Regions from separate parts of the Janthinobacterium sp. SUN128 genome, predicted to be linked through region 4. Evidence: predicted binding sites of a transcription regulator. Region 4 holds the regulator's gene; each other region holds the start of a gene.

The links. Region 4 encodes sigma-54, which starts transcription at its own class of promoters, with help from an activator protein. Its sites were predicted from a motif close to TGGCANGNAANCTGCTTT; they were not measured.
Region 1: a site for sigma-54 is predicted at 2,484-2,501, ahead of O3297_RS06950 (circularly permuted type 2 ATP-grasp protein). Genes of this name have one in related genera too.
Region 2: a site for sigma-54 is predicted at 2,115-2,132, ahead of adh (aldehyde dehydrogenase). Genes of this name have one in related genera too.
Region 3: a site for sigma-54 is predicted at 3,985-4,002, ahead of pedF (cytochrome c-550 PedF). Genes of this name have one in related genera too.

The regions. Positions count from the first base shown of each region.
Region 1 is NZ_JAPWHY010000001.1:1,547,516-1,553,407, forward strand. It holds gene O3297_RS06940 (transglutaminase family protein) at 1-56, opposite strand, end outside; gene O3297_RS06945 (alpha-E domain-containing protein) at 56-1,000, opposite strand; gene O3297_RS06950 (circularly permuted type 2 ATP-grasp protein) at 994-2,448, opposite strand; gene O3297_RS06955 (sensor histidine kinase KdpD) at 2,577-3,734, opposite strand; gene O3297_RS06960 (hypothetical protein) at 3,802-4,677, opposite strand; gene O3297_RS06965 (TonB-dependent siderophore receptor) at 4,776-5,892, opposite strand, start outside.
Region 2 is NZ_JAPWHY010000010.1:7,128-13,019, reverse strand. It holds gene O3297_RS28655 (TonB-dependent receptor) at 1-712, opposite strand, end outside; gene O3297_RS28650 (beta-propeller fold lactonase family protein) at 917-1,873, shown strand; gene adh (aldehyde dehydrogenase) at 2,218-3,738, shown strand; gene O3297_RS28640 (DUF779 domain-containing protein) at 3,793-4,182, shown strand; gene O3297_RS28635 (PQQ-dependent methanol/ethanol family dehydrogenase) at 4,232-5,892, shown strand, end outside.
Region 3 is NZ_JAPWHY010000010.1:14,009-19,900, reverse strand. It holds gene O3297_RS28680 (RNA-binding protein) at 1-1,435, shown strand, start outside; gene O3297_RS28675 (RtcB family protein) at 1,636-2,871, shown strand; gene rtcA (RNA 3'-terminal phosphate cyclase) at 2,888-3,907, shown strand; gene pedF (cytochrome c-550 PedF) at 4,038-4,523, shown strand; gene O3297_RS28660 (ABC transporter substrate-binding protein) at 4,549-5,382, shown strand; gene O3297_RS28655 (TonB-dependent receptor) at 5,440-5,892, opposite strand, start outside.
Region 4 is NZ_JAPWHY010000003.1:199,274-205,165, forward strand. It holds gene rapZ (RNase adapter RapZ) at 1-212, shown strand, start outside; gene O3297_RS23605 (enoyl-CoA hydratase/isomerase family protein) at 213-1,298, opposite strand; gene hpf (ribosome hibernation-promoting factor, HPF/YfiA family) at 1,434-1,796, opposite strand; gene O3297_RS23615 (RNA polymerase factor sigma-54) at 1,866-3,344, opposite strand; gene lptB (LPS export ABC transporter ATP-binding protein) at 3,349-4,104, opposite strand; gene lptA (lipopolysaccharide transport periplasmic protein LptA) at 4,104-4,685, opposite strand; gene lptC (LPS export ABC transporter periplasmic protein LptC) at 4,711-5,322, opposite strand; gene O3297_RS23635 (HAD family hydrolase) at 5,365-5,892, opposite strand, start outside.

The sequences.
Region 1 (5,892 bases), on a different contig from region 4:
TAGGCCAGCGGCGCACTGTAGGCGTAATGGGTTTCGTGGCGGATGGTGAGCTGCATCAGGCCGCCAAGGGAACGAGGAAATCGCGGCTGACCCGGTTGCCCAGGTCGTAGATGTTTTCCAGAAATTCCGTCAATGTATGGTGCAAGCCCGCCTTCATGATGTCGTCGATATGGCCGAATTTCAGCTCCGCATGCAGTTTGCCGGCGAAACGCTCCGTATCGGCGGACACATCGTTGCGGATATGTTTGAGATTTTCCACCACGTCATCCATGCAGGCCAGGAGCGACCTGGGCATGTCGCCGCGCAGCATCAGCAATTCCGCCACCCGCGCCGGGGTGATGACGTCGCGGTACACCTTGCGGTAGATTTCAAAGCCGGAAACGGAACGCAGCAGCGCCGCCCAGTAGTAAAAATCGCGCTGCGTGATGTCCTTCGACGTGTCGCGCGCGCCGTGGAACTTCACGTCGAGGATGCGCGCCGTGTTGTCGGCCCGCTCGAGGAAGGTGCCCAGGCGGATGAAATGGATCGCTTCGTCCTTGAGCATGGTGCCCAGGGTCACGCCGCGCGACAGGTGCGAGCGGTATTTGACCCATTCGAAGAACTGGCTGGGGTCCGTTTCCAGCAGATTGCTTTTCAGGCGCTTCTGCATGTCGAGCCAGGTGGCGTTCTGGATTTCCCACACTTCCGTCGTCAAGGTGCCGCGCACGGCGCGGGCGTTTTCGCGCGCGCCCGTCAGGCAGGCGAGGATGGACGAGGGGTTGTTCGGATCGCGCACCATGAAGTCGAGCACGTCGCGCGTGTGGAAGCGGCCATATTTGTGGTCATACGCGCTTTGCAGCTCGGAAATACCCAGGGTGGCGCGCCAGCCCTGTTCCGCATCCTGCTCGGACTGGGGCAGCATCGATGTTTGCATGTTGACGTCGAGCATGCGCGCCGTGTTTTCCGCCCGCTCCGTGTAGCGGGCCATCCAGAACAAATGATCGGCGGTGCGGCTCAGCATGCTTTCTCTCCTGCAAACACGGATGTTGGTTCCAGTACCCAGGTATCCTTGGTGCCGCCCCCTTGCGAGGAGTTGACCACCAGCGAGCCTTCGCCCAGCGCCACGCGGGTCAGGCCGCCGGGCACCATGGAAATCGTCTTGCCGGACAGAACGAAGGGGCGCAAATCGATGTGGCGCGGCGCAATGCCGGCCTCGACATACGTGGGGCAGGCGGACAGGGCGAGCGTGGGCTGGGCGATGTAGCCGCCCGGATTGGCCAGCAGGCGCTGGCGGAAATCCTCGATCTGCGCCAGGCTGGACGCCGGCCCCACCAGCATGCCGTAGCCGCCCGCGCCATGCACTTCCTTGACGACGAGTTTCGCCAGGTTCGCCAGCACGTACGACAGGTCGGCGCTCTTGCGGCACTGATACGTCGGCACGTTGTTGAGTATCGGCTCCTGCGACAGATAAAACTTGATCATGTCGGGCACAAAAGGATAGATCGACTTGTCGTCGGCCACGCCCGTGCCGATGGCGTTCGCCAGCGTGACTCTTCCGGCGCGATACACGGACAGCAGGCCCGGCACGCCCAGCGACGAGTCCGAGCGGAAGGCCAGCGGATCGAGGAAATCGTCGTCCACCCGGCGGTAGATCACGTCGACGCGCTTGGGGCCGCGCGTGGTGCGCATGTACACCGAGTTGTCGTTGACAAACAGATCCTTGCCTTCGACCAGTTCCACGCCCATTTGCTGGGCCAGGAACGCGTGCTCGAAGTAGGCGGAGTTGTACATGCCGGGCGTCATGACGACGACCGTCGGGTCATCCACGCCCATCGGCGCGACGGAGCGCAGGTTGTCGAGCAGCATGTCCGGATAATGGTCGACGGGGGCGATGCGGTTGCGGGCGAACAGTTCCGGGAACAAGCGCATCATCATCTTGCGGTCTTCCAGCATGTAGGACACGCCGGACGGCACCCGCAGATTGTCTTCGAGTACATAGAATTCGCCCTGGCCGGCACGCACGATGTCGACGCCGGCGATGTGGGCGTAAATGTCGGAGGCGACGGAAATACCCTGCATTTCCGGGCGGTACTGGGCATTCTTGTAGATTTGTTCGGCGGGAATGATGCCCGCCTTGATGATGTTTTGCTCATGATAAATATCATGGATGAACATGTTCAAGGCTTGCACGCGCTGTACCAGGCCCGTCTGCATCTGCGCCCATTCCGTGGCGGGGATGATGCGCGGGATGGTGTCGAACGGAATCAGGCGTTCCGTGCCGGCATCGTCGCCGTACACGGCGAACGTGATGCCGACCCGGCGGAACGTCAGGTCGGCTTCGGCCCGCTTGCGGGCGATGGTCTCGGGGGATTGCTGCTCCAGCCAGTTGCTGAATTCACGATAGTGTTCACGTACCTTGCTGTCCGTCCCCACTTCATTTGCAGTCATTTCATTGAAAAAATTTGCCATGTTGTGATTTCCCTTGAGCCGTGTCTATGCATAGCTCAGCAGGAAGCGTGCCAACAAGGCGGGCGTGAACAGGTGTAAATATGACCACTTTTGTGGCGTCGCGTCATTGCTTGCACCAATTCGGTGCGCTAGGCGTCACTCTTGGGGACGTCGGCGGGCTGGACGAAGGGGCGGCAATCGACGGGCACGTCGAAGATGAAGCTGGTGCCTGTCTCGGCCGCGCTGTCGACGGCGATGCTGCCGCCGTGGCTTTCGGCGACGCTCTGCACGAAGGGCAGGCCGATGCCCCAGCCTGGCGCGGGGCTGTCGTTCTCGCGGCGCAGGTAGTCAAAGATGCGTTCGGCCTGTTCCGGCGCGATGGGCCGCCCGCTATTGTGGACGGTGACGATCAGGCGTTCGTGGGTCGCTTCCACGTGCACGCTGATGGGCGCGTCGTCGCCATACTTGAGCGCATTGCCGAGCAGGTTTTCCAGCGCGCGCCGCAGCGAGTTCTCGCACCACCAGCCGATGACGGATTGCCCGCTGACCTGGCATTTGCCCGGCCGCTGCAAGTTGACCTGGCTGGCCACGGCGTGCACCAGCGGCAGCACGTCGAACTGGCTCAGCACCAGCGGCAACTGCTGGCCCTGGTGGTAGCTGAGGCCATCGAGCAATTCCTCGATCATGCTGTCGAGCCGCTTGCTGTGCTCGACAATCTTGTGCGCCAGCAATGTCACCCGTTCCGGGTCAGCTGGCCTGAGCAGCAACTGGGCGCTGGTGCTGATCACGGCCAGGGGATTGCGCATGTCGTGCGACAGGCCGGCCGCGATACGGCGCCGGAAGCCTTCGTGCATGCTGGTAAATTCGCGTATCGATTCGCGGATGCCCGAGTCGATCGACACATTGATCACCTGCCAATCCTTGCTGCGCAGGGTGATGCCGGACTCATGCGCGGTGGCGGCGAAGCAGTCGCGGAAGATCTGGTATTCCTGGATCACCTGTTCCGGGCCGTAATTGGTCATGCGCGCCCGTTCATTGCCATGCACGGCGGGCACGTTGCTGTTGCTGGCGGCGTTTTCGCGCGGGTGGCCCGGGGTGAGGGCTTCGGCCAGGTTGTCGAAAAAGGCGGGCAAAGTATTGATGAGTATGGGCGTGAGCAACTGGTCGGCGCCGCGCACCTTGGCGCGCACGCGCTGTTCCCAGGCGCTGAGGACGGCGTCGCGCATGGCAAAGATGCGCTGCGCGCGCTGCAATGGCTGGCGTGCGCTGGCCTGGCGACCCGCGTGATGATCCGTGGCAATACTCACCTGGACTCCTGACTGCAATGACTATGCTTGCGATAGTATGCGCCAATTCAGCCGCCGGGGAAACGCCTTATTGTCCAGTAGCGGCCTGCCGCAGGGCCGCATTGAGGCGGGAAAGCGAGGCAGACCATTCGGCCAGCGAAAAGTTCTGTGGATCATCATGACCATTCGCAAACCCTGTATCGATGACGGCATGGAAGGCGGGGATCAGCCACGTGCCCCTGCGCACGCTGGCGGCGATATACAGCAGGGCCAGGCGCTCGTATTGCGCAGGCGTAAAGCCGGGGTCGGGCGCCAGGCCATCGTTGCCCTTGCCGCCGCCGGGCACCGAGTTGCGCGGCTGCACCAGTTCCACGTGCAGGAACAGGCCCGTCAGCGACGGCTTGTCCTTTTCCAGCTTGCTGGCGTAGCTGGCCGTGCCGAAGTCGCGCACCTGCAAGGAGCCGCCCAGGCGGTTCACGTAGACATGGCCTTTCGGGCCGCCGCCCAGCGCCGGATTGCGCAAGCTGAAGTCGTTGAAATCCCAGCTGGCATCGTTGATATGGCCGGGAATGGCGTCAAGCAGGAAATTCGGGTAGCTGGTGTCGTGGATGACGAAATAGCGGGCCATGGGCGCGGCCAGCCGGCCCACGGCGCGCGACAGGGGGGCGTCGACGGCGCCGCCCACATCTGCCTCGGCGATGCCTTGTTCCGCCAGCCAGGCGCGCAAGCGGGCCGGGGCGATGCCCGTGCGCTGGCCGATGCGGGCGGCAAGGAAGTCCGGCAGCGGCGCACTCTCGCCCAGGCGCGCATACAGTTTGACGGGGCGCAGCAAACACGTGGCTTGCGCCAGCGCATCGCCCTTGAAGCCGCTTTTCCAGGCAGCATACGGGCAGGCGGCTTGCTTTTGGGCCGCGGCAGGCAGGGATAGGCAGAGCAGGAGCAGCAGGGCAGGGAATCGTTTCATGCGGCATTGTCGCCGAAGCGCGCCTTGCGGCACAGGCGCGCACGCGGAAAAAAAGCTGCCCGAGGGCAGCTTTTCAAAGTACGGCAGGGGCGCGGCCTTTAAAACGCCACGCTGGCCGATACGACCACGGTGCGCGGCGCGGCCAGGACCAGCGAGCCGATGTTGAAGGACGACACGGCCGACGACCAGTAATTGCGGTCCGTCACGTTGTCCACGCGGGCGCGCAAGGTCACGTCACGGCCCGCCACTTGCGTCAGGTAGCGCGCGCCGATGTCGAGGCGGGTCCACGATGGCAGTTGCTTGGTGTTGGCCTGGTCCGCATACTGCGTCGAGGTGTAGATGGTGCGGGCGTTCAGGGTCAGGCCTGGCGCGCCCGGCACGTCCCATTCGCCGCCCACGCTCATCTGCGTTTCCGGTGCGCCGATGGGTTTCTTGCCATTATTCGCGGCCACGTCGGTATTGCTGAGCTTTGCATCGAGCCAGGTCAAGCCGCCCAGCAGGCGCACGCCCTGCATCGGCGTGCCGAAAATCGACAGTTCCAGGCCACGGTTGCGCTGCTCGCCATCGAGTTCGGCCCGCTTGCCGACCACGGCCAGCAAAGGCTTGCTTGTCGTGAACAGGGCGGCGCTCATGCCCAGCTTGCCGCCGTCATACTTGACGCCGATTTCCTTTTGCTTCGATTTGTACGGCGCAAACACGTCGCCCATGTTGTCGACGTTGAGCTGCTGGCCGTTTTCCACGTACGTTCCCGTGGCCGCTGGGCCCTTGACCAGTGCTTCGATGTAGTTGGCGTACAGCGACACGTTCTGGTTCGCCTTGAAGACGATGCCAGCCACGGGCGTCGTGGCGCTCTCGTCATAGGCATTGCCTTGCAGCACCGAGGTGTTGTAGTCGTAGCCGGCATCCTTGATCTGCTGGCGGCGCAAGCCCACGGTCAGCAGCAGCTTGTCGTCCAGGAAGGCCATGGTGTCGGCCAGGGCATAGCTGTTGAGGATGGTTTTCTGGGTGATGCGCGGGTCGCTCATGATGCCGCCCGTGTAGGGCGTTGGCGGCGGGGTCACGCTGATTGGCGCGTAAATGTTGGTGGCAAACTTGTCGCCGATCGCATAGGCATTCTTCGCTTCATTCCAGTGCCCGGACCAGCTGGCCACCAGGGTGTGCTTGACGGCGCCCGTAACGAGCTTGCCGCGAATGCCCAGTTCGCCCGTGCGGATT
Region 2 (5,892 bases), on a different contig from region 4:
TCGTCGGCTTGACGGTGATCTTGCCGAACGCCTGTTCGCGCGTGGCGGCGCTATGGTCGCGGAAACCGTCCGTGCGGAAGCGCGAGCCGTCGAGCACGTAGCCGATGCCGCCTGCCTGGCCTTGCGCCGAGAGATCGACCTTGCTGGTGCCGTAGCTGCCGCCCGTCACATTCAGTTCGACGGAAGGGGGATTTTGTCCATCCCTGGAAAACAGCTGGATCACGCCGCCCGAATGGTTGCCGTAGATGGCAGAAAACGGTCCGCGCAGCACTTCGATGCGCTCGGCCGTATCGAGGTTGAAGGTGGCGGCCTGGCCCTGGCCGTCGGGCATGCTGGCGGGAATGCCATCACTGATCAGCTTGACGCCGCGCACACCAAAGGCCGAGCGTGCGCCGAAGCCGCGCGACGAGATCTGCAAGTCTTGCGCATAGTTCTGGCGGTTTTGCACGACCAGGCCCGGCACGGCGGCCAGCGCTTCCGACGCGTTGACGCGGATTTGGCCATCCTGGATGCGGGCGCTGTCGACCACGTCGATCGAGGCCGGCACTTCCTGGCTGGGGTGGGCGATGCGGCTGCCGCTGATGACCACCGTATCCATCAGTTGTCCGGCGGCCAGGCTAGCTGCCTCGGCGGCAAAGACGTGGGGGGCGAGGGTGGCGCTGCCGGCGACAAACAGGCTGGCGATGGTGTTCAGGCGGAAACGGTGCTGCATGCGGATTCTCCAATGTGAATAAAAGCCTGCTTGATCGCGTGCGCGGTACAGGTCTGCATAGTCTTATCAAGCAATATGCCTGCCATGTCTCCATTGGTGGGCTGAAATTATACCCGTGTCAGTGGCACGGCGTTTGCATACAGCAATGGGCAGATGCGCCGCTACCGCGCGCTTTTCCTGTGTTTTGCCATTGAAAAGGTGATTATGCCCAACTTCTTCTCGTGCTTGCGCCAGGTTTGCTGGCTATTGCCGGCGCTCGCCAGCACCGCCCTCCAGGCAGCTCCCTTTGCCTATGTCCCCAATGAAAAATCGGGCACCTTGAGCGTGATCGACACGGCGACCGACCAGGTAGTGCGTCAGATCGCCGCAGGCAAGCGGCCGCGCGGCATCGCCGCCGACCCCACCGGACGGCAATTGTTTGTCACGGATGCCGCCAGCAGTGCCTTGTTGCTGATCGATAACGCGGGCGGCGCGCCCGTGCGTACGGTGGCGCTGGGCAAGTCGCCCGAAGGTGTCAGCGCTTCCCGGGACGGTCATTACGTGGCAGTGGCCGTCGAGGAAAACAATAGCGTGGCCTTGCTCGATGGTCAGACAGCTACTTTGCTCGCCGATATCAAAGTGCAGGGACGCAATCCGGAACATGCCGTCTTCAGCCCGGATGGACGCTGGCTGCTGGTCAGCGCGGAAGAGGCGGAGCAAGTCGATGTCATTGATGTGGCGCAACGCCGCCAGGTCGCTTCCATCGCCGTGGGACTGCGTCCGCGCGGCATCGGTTTCAGTCCGGACTCGGGCCGCGCCTATGTGGCGTGCGAACTGGTCAATGCCGTCTACGTGATCGACATGGTCGCGCGCAAGGCGATTGCCACCATTCCAGCGGGCAAGAATGCGAATGGCATCGTGGTCCATCCCAACGGCAAGCAGGTGTATGTCTCGAATGGCACGGACGGCACGGTGATGGTGATCGACACGGCCAGCAATCAAGTGACGGCCACGATTGACGTCGGCAAGCGCCCGTGGAACATGGCCATCACGCCCGACGGCGCCAAGCTGTACGTGGCCAATGGCCGTTCGAACAGTGTATCCGTCATCGACACGGCCAGCGCGCGCAAGGTGGCCGACATTGCTGTAGGCGAATTGCCATGGGGCGTGGTGATTCGTTGATTCCTTGGTGGCACAGGCGCAGGTGTTCCAGTCTGGTACACCTGTTCCATTGTGCAGCGGCGCAGGGGAGATTCCGCAGGGCTGGCCCGGATTGGAACAGGACGTCTTCACCTTGTTCAAAATGCAAACAGGCCCACGTCCCCACCCAAGCAGGTGGCCTGCGCTGAAAAACGTGCCGGGTTTGATGCCGCGCCCTTGTAACAGGGATAAAACCGGCTAAGTTTGTAGTGGGATGGCGAGCTGGCACGGCATTTGCGGAAGACTCCGTGTACTCACCCCATCTGTACCAGGACGTTTGATTTTAATTAAGTAATTCCATTCTAATTAACCCGATAGAGGACGACATGAATCTCGCAGACATCAGCAAACTGGGCGTAGCCAATCCCTTCAAACAACGCTATGACAATTACATCGGCGGCAAATTCGTTGCACCAGTAAAAGGTGAATACTTTCCTAACATTACGCCGATCACGGGCTTGCCGTTTTGCGAAATCGCCCGTTCCACGACGGAAGACGTCGAGCTGGCGCTGGATGCCGCGCACGCCGCCAAGGATGCCTGGGGCAAGACTTCGCCTGCCGAGCGCGCCAATATTTTGAACCGCATCGCCGACCGCATCGAACAGAACCTGAGCCTGATCGCCACGGCGGAAACCATCGACAACGGCAAGCCGATCCGCGAAACGATGAATGCAGACATTCCACTGGCCATCGACCATTTCCGTTACTTCGCCGGTTGCATCCGCGCGCAGGAAGGTTCCGTCGCGCAAATCGATGCGGAAACCTATGCCTACCACTACCATGAGCCGCTGGGCGTCGTGGGGCAGATCATTCCGTGGAATTTCCCGATTCTGATGGCCGTGTGGAAACTGGCGCCAGCCCTGGCCGCCGGCAATTGCGTGGTGCTCAAACCGGCCGAGCAGACCCCGGCTTCCATCATGGTGTTGATCGAGCTGATCGGCGACCTGCTGCCGCCTGGCGTGCTGAACATCATCAATGGTTTCGGCCTGGAAGCGGGCAAGCCGCTGGCCTCGAGCAAGCGCATCGCCAAGATCGCCTTTACGGGCGAAACGGGCACGGGCCGTCTGATCATGGGCTATGCGGCGCAAAACCTGATTCCCGTCACCCTGGAGCTGGGCGGCAAGTCGCCGAACATCTTCTTTGAAGACGTGATGGATGCCGATGATGAGTATTTCGACAAGTGCCTGGAAGGTTTTGCGATGTTTGCGCTGAATCAAGGCGAAGTGTGCACCTGCCCATCGCGCGTGCTGATCCAGGAATCGATCTACGAGAAATTCATCGAACGGGCCTTGAAGCGCGTGGCCGCCATCAAGCAGGGCAATCCGCTCGACTCGTCCACCATGATCGGCGCGCAGGCTTCGCAGGAGCAGCTGGAAAAAATCCTGTCCTACCTCGACATCGGCCGCCAGGAAGGCGCGGAAGTGCTGGCCGGCGGCGAGCGCAGCAAGCAGGCGGGCGACCTGGAAGGCGGCTACTACGTGCGTCCGACCGTGTTCAAGGGCCATAACAAGATGCGCATCTTCCAGGAAGAGATCTTCGGACCCGTCGTGTCCGTGACCACCTTCAAGGATGAGGCTGACGCGCTGGCGATCGCCAACGACACCTTGTATGGCCTGGGCGCCGGCTTGTGGACGCGTGACGGTTCGCGCGCCTTCCGCATGGGCCGCGCCATCCAGGCGGGCCGCGTGTGGACCAATTGCTACCACCTGTATCCAGCCCACGCGGCGTTCGGCGGCTACAAGCAATCGGGTATCGGCCGCGAAAACCACAAGATGATGCTCGATCACTACCAGCAAACGAAGAACTTGCTGGTGAGCTATAGCCCGAAAGCGCTGGGCTTCTTCTAAATTGGCAACAGGCGCCGCGCCCTAAGCCAGACGCGGCGCGCAGAAAGGGATGCCATGAGTGCAGCAATTGCCCGGGTGGTCGCCACCGATGCGGCGCTGGAAATGATGGACAAGTTGCGCCAGCGTCACGGCCCGCTGATGTTTTTCCAGTCGGGCGGATGCTGCGACGGCAGCGCGCCCATGTGCTATGCGCTGGGCGAGTTCGATGTCAGCGACACCGACATTTATCTCGGCAATTTGAATGGCACACCGTTCTACATGGGACTCGAGCAATTCGAGTACTGGGAGCATACCCAGTTGATTATCGATGTGGTCGATGGCAATGGCGGCATGTTTTCACTCGACAACGGCACCGGCAAGCGCTTCCTGACGCGCTCGCGCCTGTTCACCGATGAAGAGTGCGCCTTGCTGCATACGCAGCCGCATGACCACGGCAGCACTTGATACATACACATACTAATAACAGAGGGAGATGATTGTGCAGAAAAAAATCATGGGGATACTCATCGGTTTGGGTTTGGCATCGCTGGCCCAGGCGGCCGACGTGGGCAATGTCACCAATGCCATGCTCGACAGCACGGCGAAGAATCCGGCCAGCGTCCTGTCGTTTGGCATGGGTACACAGGGCCAGCGCTATTCGCCGTTGACGCAGATCAATGACAAGACCGTGGCCAAGCTGGTGCCAGCCTGGTCGTTCTCGTTTGGCGGCGAAAAACAGCGGGGCCAGGAATCGCAGCCGCTGATTCACAACGGCAAGATGTTCGTCACGGCATCGTATTCGCGCATCTTTGCCGTCGACTTGAAAACGGGCGCCAAGCTGTGGAAATATGAGCATCGTTTGCCGGACGGCATCATGCCCTGCTGCGACGTGGTCAATCGCGGTGCCGCCCTGTACGGCAACCTGGTGATCTTCGGCACGCTCGACGCCTACCTGGTGGCGCTGGACCAGAACACGGGCAAGATCGTCTGGAAGGAGAAAGTCGACGATTACGCGGCCGGCTACTCGATGACGGCCGCGCCGCTAATCGCCGAAGGCTTGCTGCTGACGGGCGTGTCGGGCGGGGAATTCGGCATCGTGGGCCGGGTGGAAGCGCGCAATCCGATGACGGGTGACCTCGTGTGGAGCCGTCCGACGGTAGAGGGCCATATGGGCCACCGCTACGACAAGGATGGCAAGGCCATCGACAACGGCGTGTCCGGCACCGTGAACAAGACATGGCCGGGCGACCTGTGGAAAACGGGCGGCGCCTCGACGTGGATGGGCGGCACCTACGATCCGCAAACCAAGCTCGCGTATTTTGGCACCGGCAACCCGGCGCCGTGGAACAGCCACTTGCGTCCCGGCGACAACCTGTACTCATCATCCACCGTGGCGCTGGATGTGAAAACGGGCCAGATCAAGTGGGCGTATCAGAATACCCCGAACGATGCGTGGGACTTCGACGGCGCCAACGAGTTCGTCACCTTCGACATGGATGGCAAGCGCTACGGCGGCAAGGCCGACCGCAACGGTTTCTTCTATGTCATCGATGCGGCCAACGGCAAGCTGCAGAACGCCTTTCCATTTGTGAAGAAAATCACCTGGGCCAGCAGCATCGACCTGAAGACGGGCCGGCCGAACTATATCGCCGCCGGCCGCCCTGGCGACCCCACCAAGGGAGAGGAAGGCAAGAAGGGCACGACGGTGTTTGCCGCGCCCGCCTTCCTCGGTGCCAAAAACCAGATGTCGATGGCGTACTCGCCGCAAACCAGGCTGTTCTACGTGCCGGCGAACGAATGGGGTATGGATATCTGGAACGAGCCGATCAGCTACAAGAAGGGCGGCGCATTCCTCGGTGCCGGTTTCACCATCAAGCCATTGTTTGACGACTACATCGGCGCCATGCGCGCCATCGATCCGAAGACGGGCAAGATCGTCTGGGAAATCAAGAACAACGCGCCGCTGTGGGGCGGCGTGATGAGTACGGCGGGCAACCTGGTGTTCTACGGCACGCCGGAAGGCTTCCTGAAAGCCGTCGATGCGAAGACGGGCAAGGAGCTGTGGAAATTCCAGACGGGCTCCGGCGTCGTGGCGCCGCCCGTCACCTGGCAGGATGGCGACACGCAATATGTGGCCGTCGTTTCCGGCTGGGGGGGCGCGGTGCCTCTGTGGGG
Region 3 (5,892 bases), on a different contig from region 4:
CCTGAACACGACGTTTTATGCCAGCGCCGAAGCGCAGCTGGCAACAGTACTCGAGCTGTGCCAGGCGGTCGACCCCGCCTTCATTGCGCAGACGGCCGTGTACTGCCGCGAACGGGGCTACATGAAAGACATGCCGGCCTTGCTGGTGGCCGTGCTGGCGGGGCAGGGCGCTGCGCAATTCGCACCGGCATTCCGGCGTGTCATCAACAACGGCAAGATGCTGCGCAACTTTGTGCAGATCATGCGCTCCGGCGCCGTGGGACGCAAGTCGCTGGGATCGCTTCCGAAAAAGCTCGTGCAGGCATGGCTGAACACCGCTTCGGAACAGGCCTTGCTGGCCGCCGCCGTGGGCAATGCGCCTTCGCTGGCCGACGTGGTGAAGATGGTGCATCCGAAACCGCAGGAAGCGTGGCGGGAGGCATTCTTTGCCTGGCTAATCGGCAAGCCCTACGATGCCAGGGCGCTGCCGCCGGCGCTGGCCGCGTTCGAGGCCTACAAGGCGGATCCTTCGCAAGCGATACCGGACGTACCGTTCCAGATGCTGACGGCGCTGTCCTTGAGCGCGCAGGATTGGGCGCAGATCGCCTGCCAGGGCAGCTGGCAGATGGTGCGCATGAATCTGAACACCTTTGGGCGTCACGGCGTGTATGCGATAGCCGGCATGCCGGAATTGATCGCGGCCAAGCTGCGCGATCCCGAGGCGATTGGCCGGGCACGGGTGTTTCCGTACCAGCTGCTGTCCGCGTACCTGGCGGCCGGTGAGAGTGTGCCGGCCATCGTGCGCGATGCGCTGGAAGCGGCGCTGGAAATAGCGCTGGCGAACGTGCCGCGGATCGCTGGCAGGGTGGTGGTGTGCCCCGACGTCTCTGGCTCGATGTCGTCGCCCGTCAGCGGTTTTCGCGGCAGCGCCACTTCGAGCGTGCGCTGCATCGATGTGGCGGCGCTGGTGGCGGCGGCCATGCTGCGCAAGAATCCGGATGCGATGCTGCTGCCGTTCGAGCACAGCGTCGTCCAGTGCGGGCTGGCTGCGGATGACAGCGTGATGAGCAACGCGGCCAGGCTGGCGGCCATCGGTGGCGGCGGCACCAATTGCAGCGCACCGCTGATGCGCATGAACAGCAAGAAGGAGCTGGCCGACCTGGTGATTTATGTGTCCGATAACGAATCGTGGATCGACGCCAGACGCAGCGGCGCCACGGCGACGATGGGACAATGGAAGGTGTTCAAGCAGCGCAATCCGCAGGCGAAACTGGTGTGCATCGATATTGCGCCGCATGCCACGACGCAGGCGATGGAGAGCGAGGATATCCTGAATATCGGCGGTTTTTCCGATGACGTCTTCAAGATCATCGCCGCCTTTGCCGCCGGCCAGCTGGACCCCGCCCACTGGGTGGGAGAAATCGCCGCCATCGATATCGCGGCAACCGGTTGTTGAAGTAAAGCGCATGAATGCGGACAAGACTACATAAGAGACGTCCTGTCCAGACTTGTCATGCGCCGCAGTGCCCCGAATGCAGACAGGATTACATCGATCAGCCGCGTCAAACCGGCCTGGCGTGCGCAGTACGCCGCCAGAAAATCCTGTCCCTCCTTGTCGGGTTGTCGTACTGATTACAATAGAAAATGAGAGAAGCGATGAAAAAAGAAGAATACGAAGTCCTGCATACCGAAGGCAGCCGACCCGTCAAAATGTGGACACGTGGCGTGCCCGTCGAAGAAGCGGCCAAAAAGCAATTACGCAACACGGCGACCCTGCCGTTTATTTACAAGCACATCGCCGTCATGCCGGACGTCCACCTGGGTAAAGGGTCGACCATCGGCAGCGTGATTCCCACCCTGGGCGCCGTGATTCCTGCTGCGGTGGGCGTGGATATCGGTTGCGGCATGATGGCGGCGAAAACCACGCTGACGGCGAATGATTTGCCCGATAATCTGGGGGCGCTGCGCAGCGCCATTGAACGCGCCATTCCACACGGGATGTCGCCAAAGACGCGCGGACACCGCGGCCGCGACGAGGGTTCCTGGCATACGCCGCCCTCGGTGGTCGATGCCGCGTGGCTGCAGCTGAAAGACGAATTCGATGCCATCTGCCTGAAAACGCCGAAGCTGAAAAATACGAACAATTATCGCCACCTGGGGACTTTGGGCAGCGGTAACCACTTCGTCGAGGTTTGTCTCGATGAACAGGGTTCCGTATGGTTCATGCTGCATTCCGGTTCGCGCGGCGTGGGTAATGCCATCGGCAGCCATTTCATCGAACTGGCCAAGCAGGATATGCGTACCCACTTCATCAACCTGCCCGACCAGGATTTGGCTTACCTGGCCGAGGGAACGCAGCATTACGACGATTACGTGGAAGCGGTGGGCTGGGCCCAGCGTTTCGCCCGCAACAACCGCGAAGTGATGATGCAGAATCTGATCGCCGCCGTGCGCACGGTCATCCATAAACCGTTCCAGACGCACGTGGAAGCCGTCAACTGCCACCATAACTATGTGCAGAAGGAGCACCACTTCGGCAAGGATGTGCTGATCACGCGCAAGGGCGCCGTGTCGGCCCGTGCTGGCGAACTGGGGATCATTCCCGGCTCCATGGGCGCGAAGAGCTTTATCGTGCGCGGCAAGGGCAATGCGGAGAGTTTCCATAGCTGCAGCCACGGCGCGGGACGCACGATGAGCCGTACGGAAGCGAAGCGGCGCTTCAACCTGGATGACCAGATCCGCGCCACGCAAGGCGTGGAATGCCGCAAGGATGAAAACGTGATCGATGAAATCCCGATGGCTTACAAGGATATCGATGCGGTGATGCTGGCGCAGCGCGAGCTGGTCGATGTCGTGCATATCTTGAAGCAGGTCGTCTGCGTCAAAGGATAATAGAGAGAAAACAGAGATGATAGAAATAGATGGAGCGCAAGGCGAAGGCGGCGGACAGATTTTACGTTCGGCGCTGAGCTTGTCGATGATCACGGGGCAACCGTTTCGGCTGATTAATATTCGCGCGGGGCGGGAAAAGCCCGGCTTGCTGCGCCAGCATTTGCTGGCTGTGCAGGCGGCAACAGCCATTTGCGGGGCGCGCACGACGCCGGTGGCGCTGCGCGCGTCGAGCCTGGAATTCGTGCCCGGCCCCCTGCGCGGCGGCGACTACCGCTTTGCCATCGGCAGCGCGGGCAGCTGTACCCTGGTGCTGCAAACCTTGCTGCCGGCCCTGCTGCATGCGGATGGGCCATCCACCGTGCGCATCACTGGCGGCACGCACAATGCCATGGCACCGCCCGTGCATTTCCTGCAGCGCGCGTATGGCCGTGTCCTGGAACAGATGGGGGCCGAGGTGGATATTTCGCTGCAACGCTATGGTTTTCATCCTGCGGGCGGCGGCGAGGTGATGGCCACCGTGCAACCGTGCCAGCGCTTGCGCCCCATCGCATTGCTGCAGCGCGGTGAACGGAAGGCGGGGTATGCGGAAAGCGTGGTGGCGGGCGTGCACGTGCGGGTGGCCGAGCGCGAGCTCGAGCGTGTCGCCGGCGGCATGGGCTGGAGCGGCAAGCAGCTGCGCATCGTCGGCTTGCCGTCGGAGCAGGGACCGGGCAATGTCCTGCTGCTGACCCTGGAGCATGAGCATGTCACGGAAGTGTTTACGTCGTTCGGTGAAAAGTCCTTGCTGGCCGAGTCCGTGGCCAAGCGCCTGTTGAACGAGGTACGCGCCTATCTCAAGACGGACGCGGCCGTCGGCGAGCACCTGGCCGACCAGCTCTTGCTGCCCATGGCGCTGGCCGGCGGCGGTACCTTCAGCTGCAACAAGGTATCGCAGCATGCGCTGACGAATGCGGAGGTGATTGCCCGGTTTTTGCCCGTGCGTATTACTTTCGAGCAGCAGGAGCGGAGCAGCATCTGCACGGTGGCCGCCGCCTGACGCGCGCGCTGACACAACTGGCTGTTGCAGCTGTTCCAAATTGATACATGGGCGGCCGGATGTGGGGCATAGACGCATGGCATGGCATTTGCTCTTCTTTGGTATTGACTAAAAAACCAAGGAGACCAGCATGACCTATTCCATTCGTACCCTGCTCGGCGTGGCGGCGGCCGGCGCCGTTGCCCTCACTTCCCTGCTGACCTTGCCGCATGCCTATGCGCACGGCAATGTCACGCCGCAAGGCGTCGATACCACGGGCTTGCCCAAGGTAGGCGATAAGTGGCTTGAGCAAAACCCGTATCGTGGCAACAAGCTGGCCTTGACGGTGGGCACCTCGGCCTACAACCAGAATTGCGCCCGGTGCCACGGCATCGAAGCCATCTCGGGCGGCATCGCGCCGGACTTGCGCCAGCTGGACCGCGATTGCTTCGGTATCAAGAATGAGACAAAGAAACAGGCTTGCTACAAGGAAACGGATAATTACTACCTGGCCACCATACGCCACGGTAAAGTGCGTAATGGCGCTGTGTACATGCCGCCGTTCGAAGGCGTGTTCAACCAGGAAGCCATGTGGGCCATCAAGACTTACCTGGAAACCCGCCGCGAGTCGAATTAAGTCGAACTGATCACAAAGGAGTCCCATGCGTTCATTTCAATTCCGGGGCGCGCGCGCGATGATCTCGCTCGCCTGCCTGGCGCTGTGCGCAGCCGCGCCGGCGCGTGCCGACTGGCAAAAAGTGCAGCAGTCGGGCAGCCTGAAAGTGGCTGTGTATAACGAGTTCGCGCCGTTTTCCGACAAGGGCGCGGGCATCGATATCGATATTGCCGAAGCGCTGGCGAAAAAGCTGGGTTTGAAACTGAGCTTGCTGCCATTTCCCGCCGGCGAAAACCTCAACGATGATTTGCGCAATATGGTGTGGAAGGGGCATTACCTTGGTTATGGTCCCGCCGATGTGATGCTGCATGTGCCGGTCGACAAGAAGTTGATGGCGGATAACGACAAGGTCGAGATCTTCGCGCCGTATTACGTGGAAACCGTGCGCCTGGCGCGCAGCGCGCAAGCCGTGCCGCAATTCGATGGCGTCGCTTCGCTGGCCGGCAAGCGCATCGGCGTGGAAAAGGTATCGATCGCGGCCATGCTGATGCTGGGTGAAGACAATGGCAAGTACCGCGACGACGTGCGCATCTTCGACACGGCGGCCGAAGCCTTGCAGCAATTACAGGCAGGACAGCTCGATGCCGTGCTGGCCAACCGTTCGGAGATCGAATCGGTGCTGAAAAGCGATCCCGCTTTCCCCTTGAGCGAAGTGGCGTTCGCCCGCCTGCCGCGTGCCGGCTGGGCCGTGGGCCTGGCCGTCAGCCGCCAGCAGCTCGACGTGGGCAAGTTGCTGCAGGCGGCCATGAACGAGATGGCGGCCAGCGGTGAATTGAAAGCCATCTTTGAAAAATATGGCGTCAAGGAAGCGCGGCCCTGACGTAGCGTGCTTGAGTTGAAAAGCCCGTGCATCGATCGATGCGCGGGCTTTTTATTTTTAGAAACTATATTGGGCGCTGACGCCCAGCAACCAGTTACGTCCCGGCGCCGCTTCATAGTAGCGCTTGTTGCTGTCGCCGACGATGACGGAGCCCACGTAGGTCTTGTCGAAAAGATTGTTCAGGCGGGCAAATTCCTTGAAGCGCCAATTGCCCACGTTTTGTTTGGCGTTGAAGCGCGCATTGAACACCGTATAGCCGGGCGCCGGCTTTTCGCTGTTGCTGTCTTCCGCGTAGACCTGGTTGCTGGCCACGCTTTCCAGCGCCGCGCCAAAACGGTCGAGCGTGTCTTTCCAGGCCAGTTCCGCAAACAGGTTGGCGCTGGGCACGCCCGGCAAGCGGCTGCCTTCGCGCACGTTGCCAAACGCCTGGTCATACACGGCGCGCAGGCTGGTCAGTGCCACTTTGGTCGTGAAGCCATACGGCAGGTTCGAGTCCAGCGACACTTCCAT
Region 4 (5,892 bases):
ACGCGCAGCCGAGCGCGCTGGAACTGCTGGCCGACATCCGCGCCTTCATCGAGAAATGGTTGCCGTCATTCAAGTCCGACAACCGCAGCTACCTGACGGTGGCCCTGGGCTGCACGGGCGGCCAGCACCGCTCCGTGTACATGGCGGAGCGGCTGGCGCAGTATTTCGGCCCGAATGAACGCGTCGTCCTGCGCCACCGCGAACGCAGCTAATTAGTCGAGGTGGCGCAGCGGATGCGCCGCGGCTGGCCAGACGGGGGCAAAGAAGCGCGCCACCATGGCCGCATCGACGTCGTCCAGGCTGGCAGGGTTCCAGCGCGGTGCATTGTCCTTGTCGACCACCAGCGCGCGCACGCCCTCGAGCACTTCGCCATGTTCGAAATTGTGGCGCACCACCGTGCGCTCCATGCGCAGGCAATCGGCCACGCCCAGGTGGGCGCCCCGCTGCAGCAATTCCAGGGTCACCGACATCATCAAGGGCGAACGCTGGCGCATGGCCGCCAGCGCCTTGGCCGCGAACGCGCTGTCATCCTGCGCCAGCGAGGCCATGATGGCGGCCACAGAAGGGGCGCCGAAATGGCGGTCCAGCGCCGCGCGCGCCGTGGCCAGGGGAGACACCCCCGCCTCGGCCTGGAAAGGCGCCGCCAGCGCCTTGATGGCCACCGGCAAGGCCTCGCCCCGCGTCGATTCGAACAGATCCAGCAGCGCCCCCATCTGCGCCTCAGGCACGTAGACATCGGCCAGCCCCGTGTACAGGGCATCGGCCGCGTTAATCGTCAAGCCCGTCAAGCCCAGGTACAGGCCCAGCTGGCCGGCCAGGCGGGATAGAAAATAACTGCCGCCCACGTCGGGAAACAAGCCGATATTGACTTCCGGCATGGCCATGCGCGTGCGGCCCGTCACGATGCGCAGGCGGTTGCCCGGCCCGGCTTGCGCCACGCCCATGCCGCCGCCCATCACCACGCCATCCATCACGGCAATATACGGTTTTGGGTAGAAATGAATTAAATGATTTAAAGCATATTCTTCCGTAAAGAAATCCTCCAGCAAGGCACTGCCGCCTTGCGGCGTGGCCAGGCCCGCATCGTAAAAGAAACGGATGTCGCCGCCGGCGCACAGGGCTTTTTCACTGCTGGAGCGGATCACCACGGCATCCACCTGCGGATCGTCGCGCCAGGCCAGCAAGGCCGCGCTCAGGGCGCGCACCATCTCCAGCGACAGGGAATTCAAGGCTTTCGGACGGTCGAGCACGATATGGCCCGTGCGGTTGCGGATGGAAGTCTGGACGAAGTCGCTCATGGCAGGCAGGAAAGAAGTGAAAGTGCAAACATTTTAGCCCCTGCGCGGCGAACATTGCGCTCAAAAGGTCCAGGCGCAAAAAAGGGCGCAAGATGTGCGCCCTTAGTTGATCACAACTGCTGGAAGCGGGTGGCCTTAGACGGCGACGACGGCTTCTTCCTCGGAGTTGTCTGGCAGATGCTTGATCGCCTCTTTACCGTGCCCTTGCACTTTGGTTTTGTATTTCATCACTTGCCTATCGAGCTTGTCGATCAGGGTATCGATCGCGGCGTACAGGTCGTGCGCCAAGCTTTCCACATAGACAGTCTTGCCGCTCAAACGCAGGTTGACTTCAGCCTTTTGACGTTTTTCTTTCTCTTTGAGGTTATCCACGGTCAGAATCACGGCGATATCGATGACTTGATCGAAATGACGTTTCACGCGCTCCAGCTTCGTTTGTACGTATTCACGGATGGCTGGTGTCACTTCGAGATGATGTCCGCTGATGGTGAGATTCATACACACTCCTAAAGATGATCGGGTTCGTGCGGTCCATCCTATCCGGCCCGCAGAGGAACCGAAAAAAACTTACAAACACTTACGCAGGCTCACTGGCGGAATTTTCAACGCTTCCCGGTATTTGGCAACAGTACGTCGCGCAATCACCATGCCTTGTTCCCCCAGCATGTCCGCAATCTTACTGTCGGATAAAGGATTTTTAGGGTCTTCTGCTCCTGTCAGTTGCACGATCAATGCCCGTATCGCCGTCGATGACGCTTCGCCCCCCGCTTCGGTGGCGACGTGGCTACCAAAGAAATATTTCAACTCGAACATGCCGTGCGGGGTCAGCATGTACTTTTGAGTTGTTACCCGCGAGATAGTACTCTCGTGTAAACCCAGTGTATCAGCTATTTCACGGAGCACAAGGGGACGCATGGCAACGGCCCCATGCGAGAAAAAGTTCTTTTGTCTTTCTACTATCGCCTGCGCCACGCGCAGGATCGTGTCGAAGCGCTGGCGCATATTCTTGATCAGCCACTTGGCTTCCTGCAACTGTGCGCCCATGGCGCCCTCGCCCTTGCCCTGCTTGAGCAAGTTGGCGTACATGGCATTGACGCGCAGGCGCGGCATGACATCGTTGTTTAAGGTCACTTGCCAGCCATTGCGCGCGCGCTTGACGACGACGTCGGGCACCACGTAATCGGAGACGTCCGAGGCGAACACGGCGCCCGGATGCGGATTGCACTGGCGAATCACCGTCTGCGCTTCGCGCAAGTCTTCATCGTCGCAATCGAGGGCTTTTTTCAGCTTGTTGAAATCGCGCTGGGCAAACCAGGCCAGGTGCTTTTCCACGATGACGAGGGCCATGCGGCGCGTCACCATGGCGATGTGCGGCAAGCGCTTGATTTGCAGCGCCAGGCATTCGGACGCATTGCGCGCGCCCACGCCGGGCGGATCGAAACTTTGCAAGAGAGACAAGGCCGTGCGCATCTCGTCGGCGTCGATTTCCAGCTCTTCCGGCAGGCGCGCCAGGATGTCGTCGAGCGACTCTTCCAGGTAGCCATTGTCGTCGAGCGCATCGATAATCAGCTCGACCAGCGCGCGGTCGCGCAATTCGAGTACCGTCACGCGCATCTGCTCCATCAGGTGTTCGCGCAGGGTGCAGTGATGGGCTTCGAGTTGCGGGCGCGAATCTTCGTCGTCGGGCGCCTTGCCGCGGCTCGCCTCGCTCCAGTCGCTGTCGCCGCCATCGGCGGCGGCCGGGCCGTCGCCGGCATCGCCATCAAAAGTTTCCGCTTCGGCCGGCGCTGCGGGCGCTTCCTGCCCTGGCGGCTGGGGCGGCGCTTCGGCCGGCGCTGCCGTGGAACTCAAGGCACCGTCGGACAGCAGGCGCAGCGAACGGTCGAGCGGATCATCGAGGCGTTCGAGCAAGGGATTGTCCGTCAGCAATTGCTCTAGTTCCTGATGCAATTCCAGGGTAGACAATTGCAACAGGCGTATCGATTGCTGCAACTGCGGCGTCAGTGCCAGGTGCTGCGAAGTGCGCAGCTGCAATGATTGTTTCATTGGCTTACATGCGGAAGTGTTCGCCCAGATAGACCCGGCGTACCGACTCGTTCGCGATGATGTCGTCGGGGCGTCCCGACGCCAGTACCGAGCCCTGGTTGATGATGTAGGCACGGTCGCAGATACCCAGCGTCTCGCGCACATTATGATCGGTGATCAACACGCCGATATTGCGCTCCTTCAAGAAACGCACGATGCGCTGGATCTCGATCACGGCGATCGGATCGACGCCGGCGAACGGTTCGTCGAGCAGCACGAAACGGGGATCGGTGGCCAGCGCGCGGGCGATTTCCACGCGGCGGCGCTCGCCACCCGACAGGGACAGGGCCTGGTTCTCGCGCAGCTTTTCAATCTGCAAGTCGGCCAGCAATTTATCCAGGCGCACCTCGATCTCGGCCTTCGTCAGCGGACGGCCTTCGACGGTCTGGATTTCCAGCACGGCGCGGATATTGTCTTCCACCGTCAGCTTGCGGAAGACGGACGCTTCCTGCGGCAGGTAGGACAGGCCCATCTGCGCGCGGCGGTGGATCGGCAGGCTGGAGATGTCCACGCCGCTGATATCGATGCTGCCGCCATCGGACGGCACCAGGCCGACGATCATGTAGAACGAGGTGGTCTTGCCGGCGCCGTTCGGGCCCAGCAAACCCACCACTTCACCGCATTCGACTTGCAGCGAGACATCATGCACGACTTGCCGCTTGCCATAGGTTTTTTGCAGCCCGCGAACGATCAGGGTGCTGCCGCAACGAGTATTGTCCATTATTTCTTTCCTGGCGCAGGCGTGGCCGGCGCTTTCTCCGCCGCCGGTGCCTTGGTTTTCGGCTGGATCACCATGCGCACGCTGCCGCCATCCGGGGTGCTGGTGCCGCTGTTGGAATTTTCCATCGCAAACACTTCCTTGCGGCTGTCATACGAGATGAAGGCGCCATTGGCCACGTCGGTCACTTTCGTGCCTTCCAGGCGCGTCAGCTTGGCCCTGGAAAACAGTTTCACCACTTCCGTCTTGTTGTCGTATTCCACGCGCTCCGCTTCGCCTTCCACCCACAGGTCGCCCGCGCCATCGCGCTTCTGGCGGAAGGTGGCGAGCTTGCCGGGATCGGCCCAGAAGGTAATGAACTGGTAGCCTTGCGGATCTTCCGTGATCACGGCGCGCCCCGCCTTCATGGTCAGGGTCCCCTTGACCAGCACGACGTCGCCCGTCAGGGTGCGCACCTGCTTGATGTCATCGACGTGGCCGCTACGTGCCGTGATGACGGCTTCCTTCTCGGAATCGGCCTTCTCGGCATGCGCCACGCCCATGATGGCCAGGGAAAATACGGTCAACAGCAAGATGTTCTTCATAGTATGGTTTCCTTGTTTCATTCTGTCATTTTGCCGCCGCGGCCGGGCGCGGTTTCGGCGGGAGGACCATGCGCAGCGCATTCTGCACTTCCACCACGCCGGTGGCGTTATTGGCTTTCATGCCGATGCCATTGAGGCGCGAGGTGCCCGTCAGGATATCGACAGGCACGTCCGTTTCCATTCTTTCCTCATCCGGGAACACCGTCAGCGCTTCCGTCTTGACCGTCAGGTTCTGCGCCTTCGGACTGGCCACGCGGTCGATCACGACATTGCGGTGCAGTTGCAGCCGGGTATTGTCCTGGTCGATATGCGCCAGTTCCGCATTCATGTTCATCGGTGGCATGCCTGGCGTGAGCTTGCGCACGAAGGGCCGGTCGATATCGGACGAATCGTCCAGCGGATAATGCGTGAGCTTGGCGCCCGACACGATATAGCTGGGTTTTCCCGTCAAATCCATGCGCACCAGGCTGAAATTGGTAATGAAATAGTCGGGCTCATCCAGATGCTTGCTGGCCGTGATGTCCTGGCTATTCTTGTTCATCACCTCGAGCAGCCAAAAGCTGCCCAGCGCGACAACAACCGCGCCCAGCACGGTAAAAATCATGCGCCAGCGATGGGCGCCTCCTGGCTTACGCATAGGGCTTCACTCTTTCAAATGTCACTGGCGAGGCGGCGCGCCTCACTCCAGGAACGGCGCCATGACGCGCGCATAATTGTCCTGGGCACGCAGCAGGAATTCGCAGATCTCGCGCACCGCGCCGCGGCCGCCGCCGGCCTGCGTCACATGGTGGGCCAGGCCCTGCACTTCCGGGCGCCCGCCCGGCACGCTGACGGCAAAGCCGACGCGTTTCAGGATGGGCGCATCGATGACGTCGTCGCCGATATAGCCGCATTGCTCTTCCGTCAAGCCCGTCAGCGCCAGCAGTTCGCGAAACGGCGTCAGCTTGTCGTGGCCGCCCTGGTGCACGTGGGTAATGCCCAGGTCTTGCGCGCGGCGCGCCGTGATGGGCGAGCGGCGCGCGCTGATGATGGCCGTCTGCACGCCCGATTCCTGCAGCAGCTTGATGCCCAGGCCATCATACACATTAAACGTTTTCATCATCTCGCCGTCCGGGCCGAAATGCAGGCTGCCGTCGGTGAGCACGCCATCGACGTCAAAGATCATCAGTTTGACCTTGGCCGCGCGTGCCAGGTTGTCCGCGACGCT